3 regions of the Carboxylicivirga longa genome follow, and region 3 is predicted to be linked to each of the others. Evidence: riboswitches for the same ligand, from Rfam matches in the RefSeq annotation. Region 3 holds a riboswitch; each other region holds the start of a gene.
The links. Region 3 has a riboswitch for cobalamin ahead of ACRD7A_RS13870 (TonB-dependent receptor). Riboswitches for the same ligand answer to the same signal wherever they lie in the genome.
Positions count from the first base shown of each region.

Region 1: it holds a riboswitch for cobalamin, as region 3 does, so the genes downstream of both, ACRD7A_RS04520 (TonB-dependent receptor plug domain-containing protein) here and ACRD7A_RS13870 (TonB-dependent receptor) in region 3, are expected to answer to the same signal.
Region 2: it holds a riboswitch for cobalamin, as region 3 does, so the genes downstream of both, ACRD7A_RS04945 (ABC transporter substrate-binding protein) here and ACRD7A_RS13870 (TonB-dependent receptor) in region 3, are expected to answer to the same signal.

Region 1 is NZ_JBNGOZ010000004.1:15,112-18,396, reverse strand. Features, by position in the region: gene ACRD7A_RS04520 (TonB-dependent receptor plug domain-containing protein) at 1-1,555, opposite strand, end outside; cobalamin riboswitch at 1,653-1,883, opposite strand; gene ACRD7A_RS04515 (sulfite exporter TauE/SafE family protein) at 1,946-2,647, opposite strand; gene ACRD7A_RS04510 (FixH family protein) at 2,653-3,096, opposite strand; gene ccoG (cytochrome c oxidase accessory protein CcoG) at 3,109-3,285, opposite strand, start outside.
Region 2 is NZ_JBNGOZ010000004.1:138,429-141,713, reverse strand. Features, by position in the region: gene ACRD7A_RS04950 (iron chelate uptake ABC transporter family permease subunit) at 1-639, opposite strand, end outside; gene ACRD7A_RS04945 (ABC transporter substrate-binding protein) at 642-1,787, opposite strand; cobalamin riboswitch at 1,813-2,014, opposite strand; gene ACRD7A_RS04940 (TIM-barrel domain-containing protein) at 2,255-3,285, opposite strand, start outside.
Region 3 is NZ_JBNGOZ010000016.1:39,676-42,960, forward strand. Features, by position in the region: gene ACRD7A_RS13870 (TonB-dependent receptor) at 1-1,135, opposite strand, end outside; cobalamin riboswitch at 1,241-1,453, opposite strand; gene ACRD7A_RS13875 (DUF5074 domain-containing protein) at 1,873-3,285, opposite strand, start outside.

The sequences.
Region 1 (3,285 bases), on a different contig from region 3:
TGCTTGCCCGATAAAAGGCTAAATCCGCACCAATACTACCCCAGTTGGTCTTCTGCTCAAACATTTCAAATCCCACCTCATAATTAAAGCCTTCTTCCGGTTTCAGTGACAGATTACCCCCCGGCTTCCAATAACGATCATTAAAGGTAGGGCGACGAAAATGGGTTGCCACCTTTCCTCGAGCAGCCAGCCATTGCGGAGAAATTATAATTTTACCACTTAGTGAAAACATGAGGGGTGGATTGGGTAGACTGTTCTCAATTATTTCATATTCTGCTATTTCTCCATTTTCATAAATTGGCTGTTTAACCTCATCAGATTCTGAGCTACACCAGTCTTTACCAACGGTCGCAATAAAGACACCAATCTCGGGCGAATACTTGATTGCGGCATTCAGCCGTCCTTCATGTTCCACAATATTGCTGGCATAATTAGCAGTGATGGCCTTTAAATAACTATAGCGACCATTTACATCAACACTCAAATTATCATTGACATACCAACGTGTACTTAGATCGGCAAACCAAGACTTGGCAGCTATTTCTGAGAAAATTTTGAAAGACTCACTATCGGCATTATCCTTATCGGTATAACGGATAAAATCGTAAATATATGCAGCCTTGCCCTCTAGTCGGAAATTACGTATTAACCTTTTCCAACCTACATATAGTTTAAGGGTTGAATCTTTTTGAGTTTGATGACTAATGGGAGCCCCAACACCCATCAATCCTGGTAACTCTTTTTCTTTGACCTGGTACCAGGCACCAAAATCAAATAGGTTTTTACCGGCTTGCCAATACAAGCTATGCAGCGTACCAAACACCTCACTCCTGTTATGCTGTGAAGTTTCTGTAGGTTGGCCATGATCGAAGTCATCAATGTAATTAAAGTTGTTCTTTGCATCCTGATAAAAGACTTGCCCCGCATAGGATAATGTACGATTGGATGCTTGTACCCGAAGATTTCCTTTGTAACTAGATAACCATTTAAAATCGCCCTTACTGGTGGTACTTGAATTCATCTCCCTAGCATAGGAATGGTCTAAATAACTTCCCAACTCGTTGGAAACCGATATTTTTAGGCCTTCTTGCCAACGTGGCTGATTCGAAAGCTCAATAACACCCCCCATGGTGCCACTCCCATAAAGTGAACCTGCTGCGCCATAGGTAAGCCTTACATCGTTAAAACCGCCAGCCGATATCGTTGATAAATCGCTGGCACCTGTCGTAAGCGAATTCAAGGGTAATCCATTCCAGGTTACCAATGTTTGGTTAGATGCTGCCCCGCGAATACTAGCTGTTGTTAAAGCACCAGCGCCACCATTGGATTGAATATTAATTAAGGAAGTTTTTTGCAAGAGCGCACCGATATCTTGCGCAGCATATCGCTGAATAGCAAGGATATCCACTTGCTCAACTTTGTCGGTTACGGCAAAATGTTTTAAACGCGAAGCTGTAATTTCCACCTCTTGTACTTTAACCGAATCGCGCACTTCGTCATCGGCCAGTAACGGCAACGACCAAACAAAAAACCATAGTAACAGTTGACACCTCATCTCACACATTCAGCTTGTTAACACTGCTCTGACAAAAGGAAAAGAAGCGGCAATACACCAAGGTAGTATCGTCCTGCATTTATTCCGAATGGCACGAACAATTGAATAATCTTTGGCAGGTCTTCTGACTTATTCCCTGCAATCGCCTTCCCATCATTTTTTTTGACAGTGGCCTTGTTGATTGCAGTTGATGGTTTACTATTACCCATCGGAAATCACAGCAGCGGAAACTGTTGCCGAATTCCTGTCTACTGACAGGTCACGGCATTCCCATTTTCATCATATAACACCGGTAGGTGCCTTATGAACCAAATCGCAACAAAGGTAAGTGATTTGTTAAAGCAGAAAGCAATATTAGGTAAAAAAAGATATCAAAAACCACATATTGGATTAGTGACAACACTCAACTTCCTGTGTTTTATCACTAAAAGCCGGGCTAATATTTGGAATACCCAGATTCATGCCACGCAGGATGAATAAGATGCCCAGCAGGATGATAAAAACGGGTATGGTACGCCGCAATCGGTGTAAAAAGCGACTTTTGATAATATTGGCAAAATACGCCACGGCAAACATCAGCGGCAGTGTACCCAGCCCAAAGGCCACCATAAATAATATACTATCGCTTATCGAAGCCGAGGTAAGGGCTCGTGATATGGCCACATAAACCAGTCCGCAGGGTAGAAATCCATTTAATACACCAATTACCAGCAGGTTGCTTAAGCGTTTGCGATTGAGGGAGGCGCCAATTTTGTTTTTAAGCTTGGTATAGATGGTTGACGACAGCTTATTTCCTGATTTGGGCATCTTAATCACCCCCGGCAATATCACCGACAGGATCATGATCACACCACAGGCGATAGATACCCACTGTTGAATACCGGAAAGCTTAAGTCCGGCCCCTAAAATGCCGAAGATAAGTCCCAAAAGGCCGTAGGTGAAAGCACGGCCAACATTATAAAGTAGCGCTCCTACAACCTTTCGCAGAGCCGTGTTGACAGGCAAAGGCAAGGCCAGGGCTAAAGGGCCACACATACCTACACAATGCAGGCTTCCCAAAAATCCGAAAATAAAACCTTCCAATATGTACATAATGCTTAATCGATATATAAGACTTGCCTGGTGAGATAAGGCTGCCCATTGGCCTGCCATTCTATAATTACTTCGTACTTACCCTTTTTAAAGGCTTCAAGCGGCAAAAGCATGCGATAAGCCTCGTTGAGCTTCACAGGCATTTCAATGTCCAGGCTCTTATCCGATGGACGGTATAAATGCACACTCCCTTTGATATCATCTGCATCGGCGATATTATCAGGAAAGGTGATCAGCACGCCACCCTTCTGCTCTACTGTCACCTTTTTCGCCAAGGCCTTGTAATTTTTTATCTTGCTTATCTGATCTTCATATTTCAACTCCTTCGGGTAGTAGTCGTCTGTTACCATATCAATGCGCTGGCGTGTCGTGATAAACATCAGGCTAAGTAACCCCAGCACTCCAGCCACAATAACGACTACAATTCCATGTCCCCAGTTAAATTTCATGGTCTGTTCTTTTTAATTACGCTTATTATTGATTCTATTGGGCCCCACAAAGGTGGTATGAATGGTTTCGATCAACTCATTACCATTGTATACCCCCAGTACCACCCCGGTACTGCTACCCTCCAGTTCTTCTTCATGCAATTTAATCAGGAAGGCTCCCTGTATTTTCTCCTGTTTCTTAACCTGCAT
Region 2 (3,285 bases), on a different contig from region 3:
TACAACTGGAATTAATATCGTCAGGTGCTCACCATTGACATTGGCGAAACTGCCCAGCCCCCAGATGACATAAGCATGTACGTCTTCCTTAGGACTGTAGAACTTCATCACACCGATGAGTGCCGAGGCGGCATATCCCACCATGATGCCCACGATGAGCAGGATGGTGTTATCGCGCAAGGCCTGTGCGAAAAATACGATGAGCATAAGAATAAAGAAAGCACCCACAAAGGCAGCCGTTACCACGGTAAGGTGACCGTAAATACCATAACCACTAATGCTAACCCCCAGCATATTACCGGCCAACAGCACAACAATGGCCACACCCAATCCGGCACCACTGCTGATACCCAGGATAGAGGGACCAGCCAGCGGGTTACGAAACAGGGTTTGCATCTGTAAACCGCCCACCGCCAGTCCGGCGCCGGCCAATACCGCGGTAATGGCCTGTGGCAGGCGTGATTTAAGTATAATAGAAGTATAGGCCGTACGTGTTGCTTCCCCACCCCCCAGCACACTCATCATTTCTTTGTAAGGGATGGACACTGAGCCCAATCCAATATTCATCAGAAACAAAAGTATGAGGAGTACGGCTAAGAGCACAAATCCCATGATCCACTTTATTCGATGCTCTTCCATATTTACTCTTCTGTCAAATGGTGAAAATAGCGGGGACGATAATTTTTCAACAAGCCGGGGTGAAGCGCATGCACCAGATCGCTTAATACGAAATGCGGCTGCAACAAACCTTCTTCGAAATAACCCGAATATGCAGCATTGGTAATGACGATCTGTTGTTTTTTATAGGCATCGAAATCAATGTATCGCTCATCCATCTTTTTTATCTCCTCATAAGTCACCTCATCGGGATAATTCATTATCATCACCCAATAATCGGTATGCTCGGCCCTGGTAATAATAGTTTCATAATCGAGGGTTAAGGATCCTGTTCCCACAGTATTACTGTAAATATAGTTGCTGCCTGCATCCTTGAAGAAGTTAGCCATGTAACTCTCTCCTGCCGGCGAATACCAGGCTCCCTGATAAAGGTGACCGGTAAATACTGAGGGCTTATTTTTTACCTTCTGTGCCAAGTCCTTAACGGACTGATACTCCTTTTCAATTGCATTAAAGAGCTGACGTGCAGTCTTTCCTTCCCCCAGCAATTCGCCCATCAGCACCAGCCATTCGGCACGTCCCAAAGGGGTGTGCTCCAGGTAATCAGCGTTGGTAATTATGGGAATTCCGGCACTTTTAACAGCGGCAAAATGATTGTCTTTAAAAGGCGACACCATCAAAAAATCCGGCTCCAGATCCACCATCACCTCCACATCGGGCGACATGGACATGCCCACATTACGGATGCTACCGTCCTTAATGGCGGATTGGATATATTCATCGGCAATGTATCGGGGCTCGGCTACCCCACAAATACTTTGTTTCTTATTGAGCTTATCAGCATAGTTCACCATGGTGGATGACAGCGCAATCCAGCGTGTTGCCGGGTAAGGCAGCACGTAAGTGTGGGTTTTGCTCAAGGATGGTTTAAGCTGTGCATCGGCTACGAGCGCCAGGGTCTCCTGCCGGGTTGTATCGCCCCAGGGATCGTTCATAACAATCTGTCGATATCCCTTGAAATAGTTAATGTGAAAGCCCTTGGCATATTTAGGATAGTAGGTACTATCGGCCTGGGCGGCTTGCGATGCTGTTTGCCCCTTGCGTGGCGCGTGTGTGCAGGCACTCATCAATGCGCCTACGAGTAATAATGTTGTCGTCAGTTTTATCATTTCTTTATCTCCCGAAAGATTTATGAATATTCGTGTCACCCAAACAGGTCTTCCGGCTCTCCTTCATCACCTTTCCTTCCCATCCACCATAGGCGGACAGTGGTTTCATTAAGCTGATGCTCCCTTATCGGGCATGGATTACGGCTGCGGGAACAGCTCAGGTATTTCACCTGATTCCCTTTTTAAGCAACCCTGCAAAAGTAGCGTTTTATATCGGATTGATAAACTAATGCGATGCTTTTGTAACGGCAGACACCTTTAACAACAACCTCCCTACTACGGGGCACATTATGGTGTGCAAACAGTAACAATGAAATAGATAAGAAAGTAAACCTGATGAAGCGTTCAAAGTTATAGGAATCGATTCTCTTTCGTAAGATGCTTATAAAGAACCGTTCCATAAACAAACGAGGATGCCTTCGCATTGAAAGGCACCCTCGTGAAATAGTAAAGTACACTGCCTCCGCTTAAAGGACTGCCGTGTTCAGTTTTTTATCGACCAACAAGCCGTTTTGCATTTCAAGATTGAATTTAAAGGCTTTTTTGGCTTTAAAGCGAATGATCAGAATGCTGCCCTCTCCCTCAAGAGTAGCCTGATCGCCCCGGTTTACAAAAGTGGGGTATAAAACACGATTGCCACCCGTATGCAAACGATTATAAGTCAGGTTCTCCATGGCCTTGGTATTTACAGGCTCCACATTAATGTATTCCAGCATCTTTCCGTCGTAAGGCAGGGCAAAGCTAAATGCATTAACGCCCTGCAGGCCATGACCGCTTACCGTCAACTCCACTGTTTCGCCTGCCTTATAGGAAGTTTTAGCAGCACGCAAGGTGAGTTTTCCGGTCAGCGCCTTGTGCTCAGCATTACTTACGCCTCCCTCAAGCTGGGTGCTTACATTGGAGATATCATAGGCATCGATCAGTCCGTTTTTATTAACATCACCCCGGCTAACATAGCCAAAGTCACTATCGCCCTTACGCAGACCGGTGTAGTTCATGTAGGAAGTCAAGTCGTTGGCATCGATCACTCCATCGTTATTGATATCACCGGGCAGGTAGCTTTCGCTGCCCGGCACCTTAAACACGTAGATCTGACGACCCGATCCGAAGTTACCCACGGCCTTGTCCACCTCCATCTTAATGTAACGGGTTACCGGCTGATCTTTCAACAAGAAGGTTTTCACTTCATTATCTCCTTTCCAGGTGAAGGTGCCGGCCTCTGTCCAATGCGTCTTGTCATCGCTGTAATAAAAACGGCCACTCTGAACCACACCATTACGACCGCTCAGGCGAGGCAGGTAAACAATTTTCTCCACCTGACTGATGGATTTAAGATCCATCACAATTTCAAAAGGAATAGAATTATCACCGTAAGCCGTGTGCATCATGGAGTTCTCATCGAAATCGAAGAGGCGATGCAATCCATGACCGCCCTGCATACGCGCTGTACTCCCGGCTTCAATGCCCTTAATGGCAAACTGCAAGGGATCGGCCTTGG
Region 3 (3,285 bases):
TGGATCGTCGGGTGGGGTAGGCGGTGCCCTGCTGATTCGATTGCAGCCAATTCCACTGCATATCAGCCGAGAGAGATAGCTCCCACCAGTTGGTCAGCGCGTATTTTTGCGCCAGCGAAATATAGCTTTCCTGCTGCCGGAAGGTGTTATCGATGTACATCAGGGTGGTGTCGGGGTTGAGGTAGCGCATCTTATCATTGGCATACTTCAACTTTAGCATCAGGTCGTAGCGCTCGCTGATTCTTTTGCGCCAGCCGCCCTGTACAAAAAAGCTGCTGTCCCACTGACGCTGGGCATTCATCCAGCGGTTATTGACAATGGCACCGGGAATACCCCGCTCCGAATCGTAGTAATAGGCCTTTAGCTCCCAATGGCCGTCGTCCATGCGGCCGTACAAACCACCTTCGAGACGCAGGGCATGGATGTCGCCGTTTTCACGCGTGGCTGTGGTATCGTAGGCAACCTCGCTACTGCCGGGCAATACCCTTTTGTAGCGAAACTTGTATTTACCTGATGAGTAGATATACTCGGTATTGAAGGAGGCGTTTACCTTATCGTTTATCTTACGCTCGTAAAGCACTGAGGGATTGGCCAGATGGAACGAACCTGTGCGAAAGGTGACTTTCACGTGTTCCTTCTCATCCGCTGAAAATTGCGGCCGTCTGAATTTTAGATAGATGGAGCCTGAAGAGCCGTAGTCACGTGCCGGCTGAAAGATATCGCTCTTCTGTCCGTTGTAAAGGGAAATGCTCTCGATGTTATCCATTGAAAACTTACCGAGGTCGATCTGTCCGTTTTGTGCATTGCCCAGCTGAATGCCATCGTAGAATACCCCCATGTGGTTGGTACCCAGGCTGCGCACATTCACGGTTTTCAATCCGCCAATGCCGCCGTAATCCTTTATCTGCACGCCGGCAAAATAGCGGATGGCATCGGCCACCGACAGGCTGTTGAGGGCTTTCAGCTGCTTACCCTGCAGCTGCTGTGCCGGAATGATGGCTTTAGTACTGTTACGCGGTGCTGCGATTTCTACTTCCAGAATATGCTGCATGCTGTCCAGCTTACTTTGCGCATTAATACACAAAGGCAGGCACAGGTAAAGCAGTAATAAGGAAAATGATTTTCTGTTTGTCATTTGTCTTTCCTAAATATTACTACTTTCAGGAAAAGACACGAAGAAGAGTAAAACAAGCCCTTGGAAGAGCTGCTCTATCTCTAAACTTTAATCCCCGAAAGTTTAAAAATTATGTACTTGTTGGCAGGTCTTCTGACTTATTCCGACTTTTAATACCTTCCCGTTAAGATGAGCTTAACAGTGGTGTTTCATTAAAAGCCACAGACCCATAAGGGTCGGAACTTACAGCAGCGGGAACTGTTGCCGATTCTCACGGCATTCCCTTTTAATTCGTAACGGATATATTCCGTTAATGAAACCAAACAGAGCGCAAAAGTATTATTTATTTTGAATACTCAGCGCTTTTTTTCGAAAAATAAAGTAAGCTGAAATTAAGATTGGGGGCGCGGAGTAATGTATCATCTGATCTTAAGTTTTATATGAACAGAGCTGTATAGTATATAAAATACGTGCTCCCCATCCCCGCGCCTTCGGCACGACACTTCCCCTTTTGCTTGGGCAAAAAAGGGAAGAGTGAAGCAAGCATGGAGTTTGTTTGTTAGACTGTTATTGGGAAGTTCTAGCTTTAGCCTTGAATATGTAAAACCTTCTTCCCCATTTTAGGGATGGGTAACGCCGCTAGACGGGGATGGGGGTGTCAGGCCATAAAAAACCCGGACTCCTGAAACCAGGATCCGGGTTGAAAAACAAACGGATATTTTATGGCAGTAATATCCTTATTTATGCATTAAACTGCTTTATCGCACAATGATGGCACGTGTGGTTACGGACTGATCATTAATGATTTTTACAATATATTGCCCACGTCCATGTTGGCTCAGGTCAATTGCGTTCGTGCTTCTGTATTGTGTATTGGCATACACGAGGCGGCCGGTGATGTTATACACTTGCACATCAAGGGTTGTATTTTGCTGCTCGTCAATGCGGAAAATACCATTGCAGGGGTTTGGATAAATCTTGACCTGCTGTAATGTCGACTCTTCAATGGCTGTGGCCGGTGATACAGTTACCGTAAAGCTTTCCGTTACTGTTTTGCCGTTAGAAGTGGCCTTTAGCGTAATTTGTGTGCTGCCTGCTTTGCTGCCGGGCGTTAAAACTAACTGATTGCCCTCTACTGTCGCAATAGCTACCGTATTATCACTATTTCCAATAACACTCACCAGAATAGATGCATCATTGTTATCGGTGTCCGATACCAGATTGGTCAATAGTAATTTAGTGGGGGCATCGCCAGCTTTTATATCCATATCAGTCAGGTTAAACACCGGCGCATGTGCATCGGGGAATAGGGGCATGGCAGGGAACCAGTAGTAGGGCTCCAGTTCGGTGCGTGAAACCTCTGATCCGTCGGTGCCATCGAATACATATAAAGTATTGGTCATGCTGTTTTGCCCCCAGCCACTTTTAACACCGGTAACATATATTTGGTTTGTTGACTGATGAACGCGGAGTCCCGCTCCATAAAGTTCCATCCCTTCTTCTAAGCTAATAAACGGTGCGCTTAATGAAGTTTCATCTCCAATGATGTATTTGTAAATCGTGTTGCTTCCTGACCACCCTCCGGGTTTAGCCCAGAACAAGGCATTTTCGGTAGCACTGGCACAGAAGCTGTTGGCATTCCATGCAAAGCCAAATGACGAAGGCACCTCAATGCCGGCAGGTAATATTATTTCTTCCTGTGTTAAGGTATAAGGATTCACTTTTAGCAACTTTGTGCCTGCCCCAATATATACCATTCCATCAAAGGCCTGTACTACACCGCTGTAAGATGCGCCTGAAATAGTCTGTTCTAAAGCATCTGTATTGGCGTTAATCACGCAAACTGCATCTTTTTTAACCGCAAATACATAGTTGCCGGCACGCAGCATATTGCCGACTTCGCCGTTTGTTGCATCGATTTGATTACCTACCCCTAATGTGGGAATATCGAACAAGTAAATACCGTTGCTTGTGCCTATATAACCCTTCTCCGGAGTAACACCCACAAAGGCTCGTCCATCAGGATCGACTCCGAAGTTAGGAACGGTCGCTTGCTCTTTTAAGGTTGCTGCATCAGCCACAACGAGGCGTTGACCTTGTTTGGACATAAAATAGATATTATCGCCATAAGCTGTGCCGTATTGTGTTGTAGTACCCAGCGTTTTATTCGT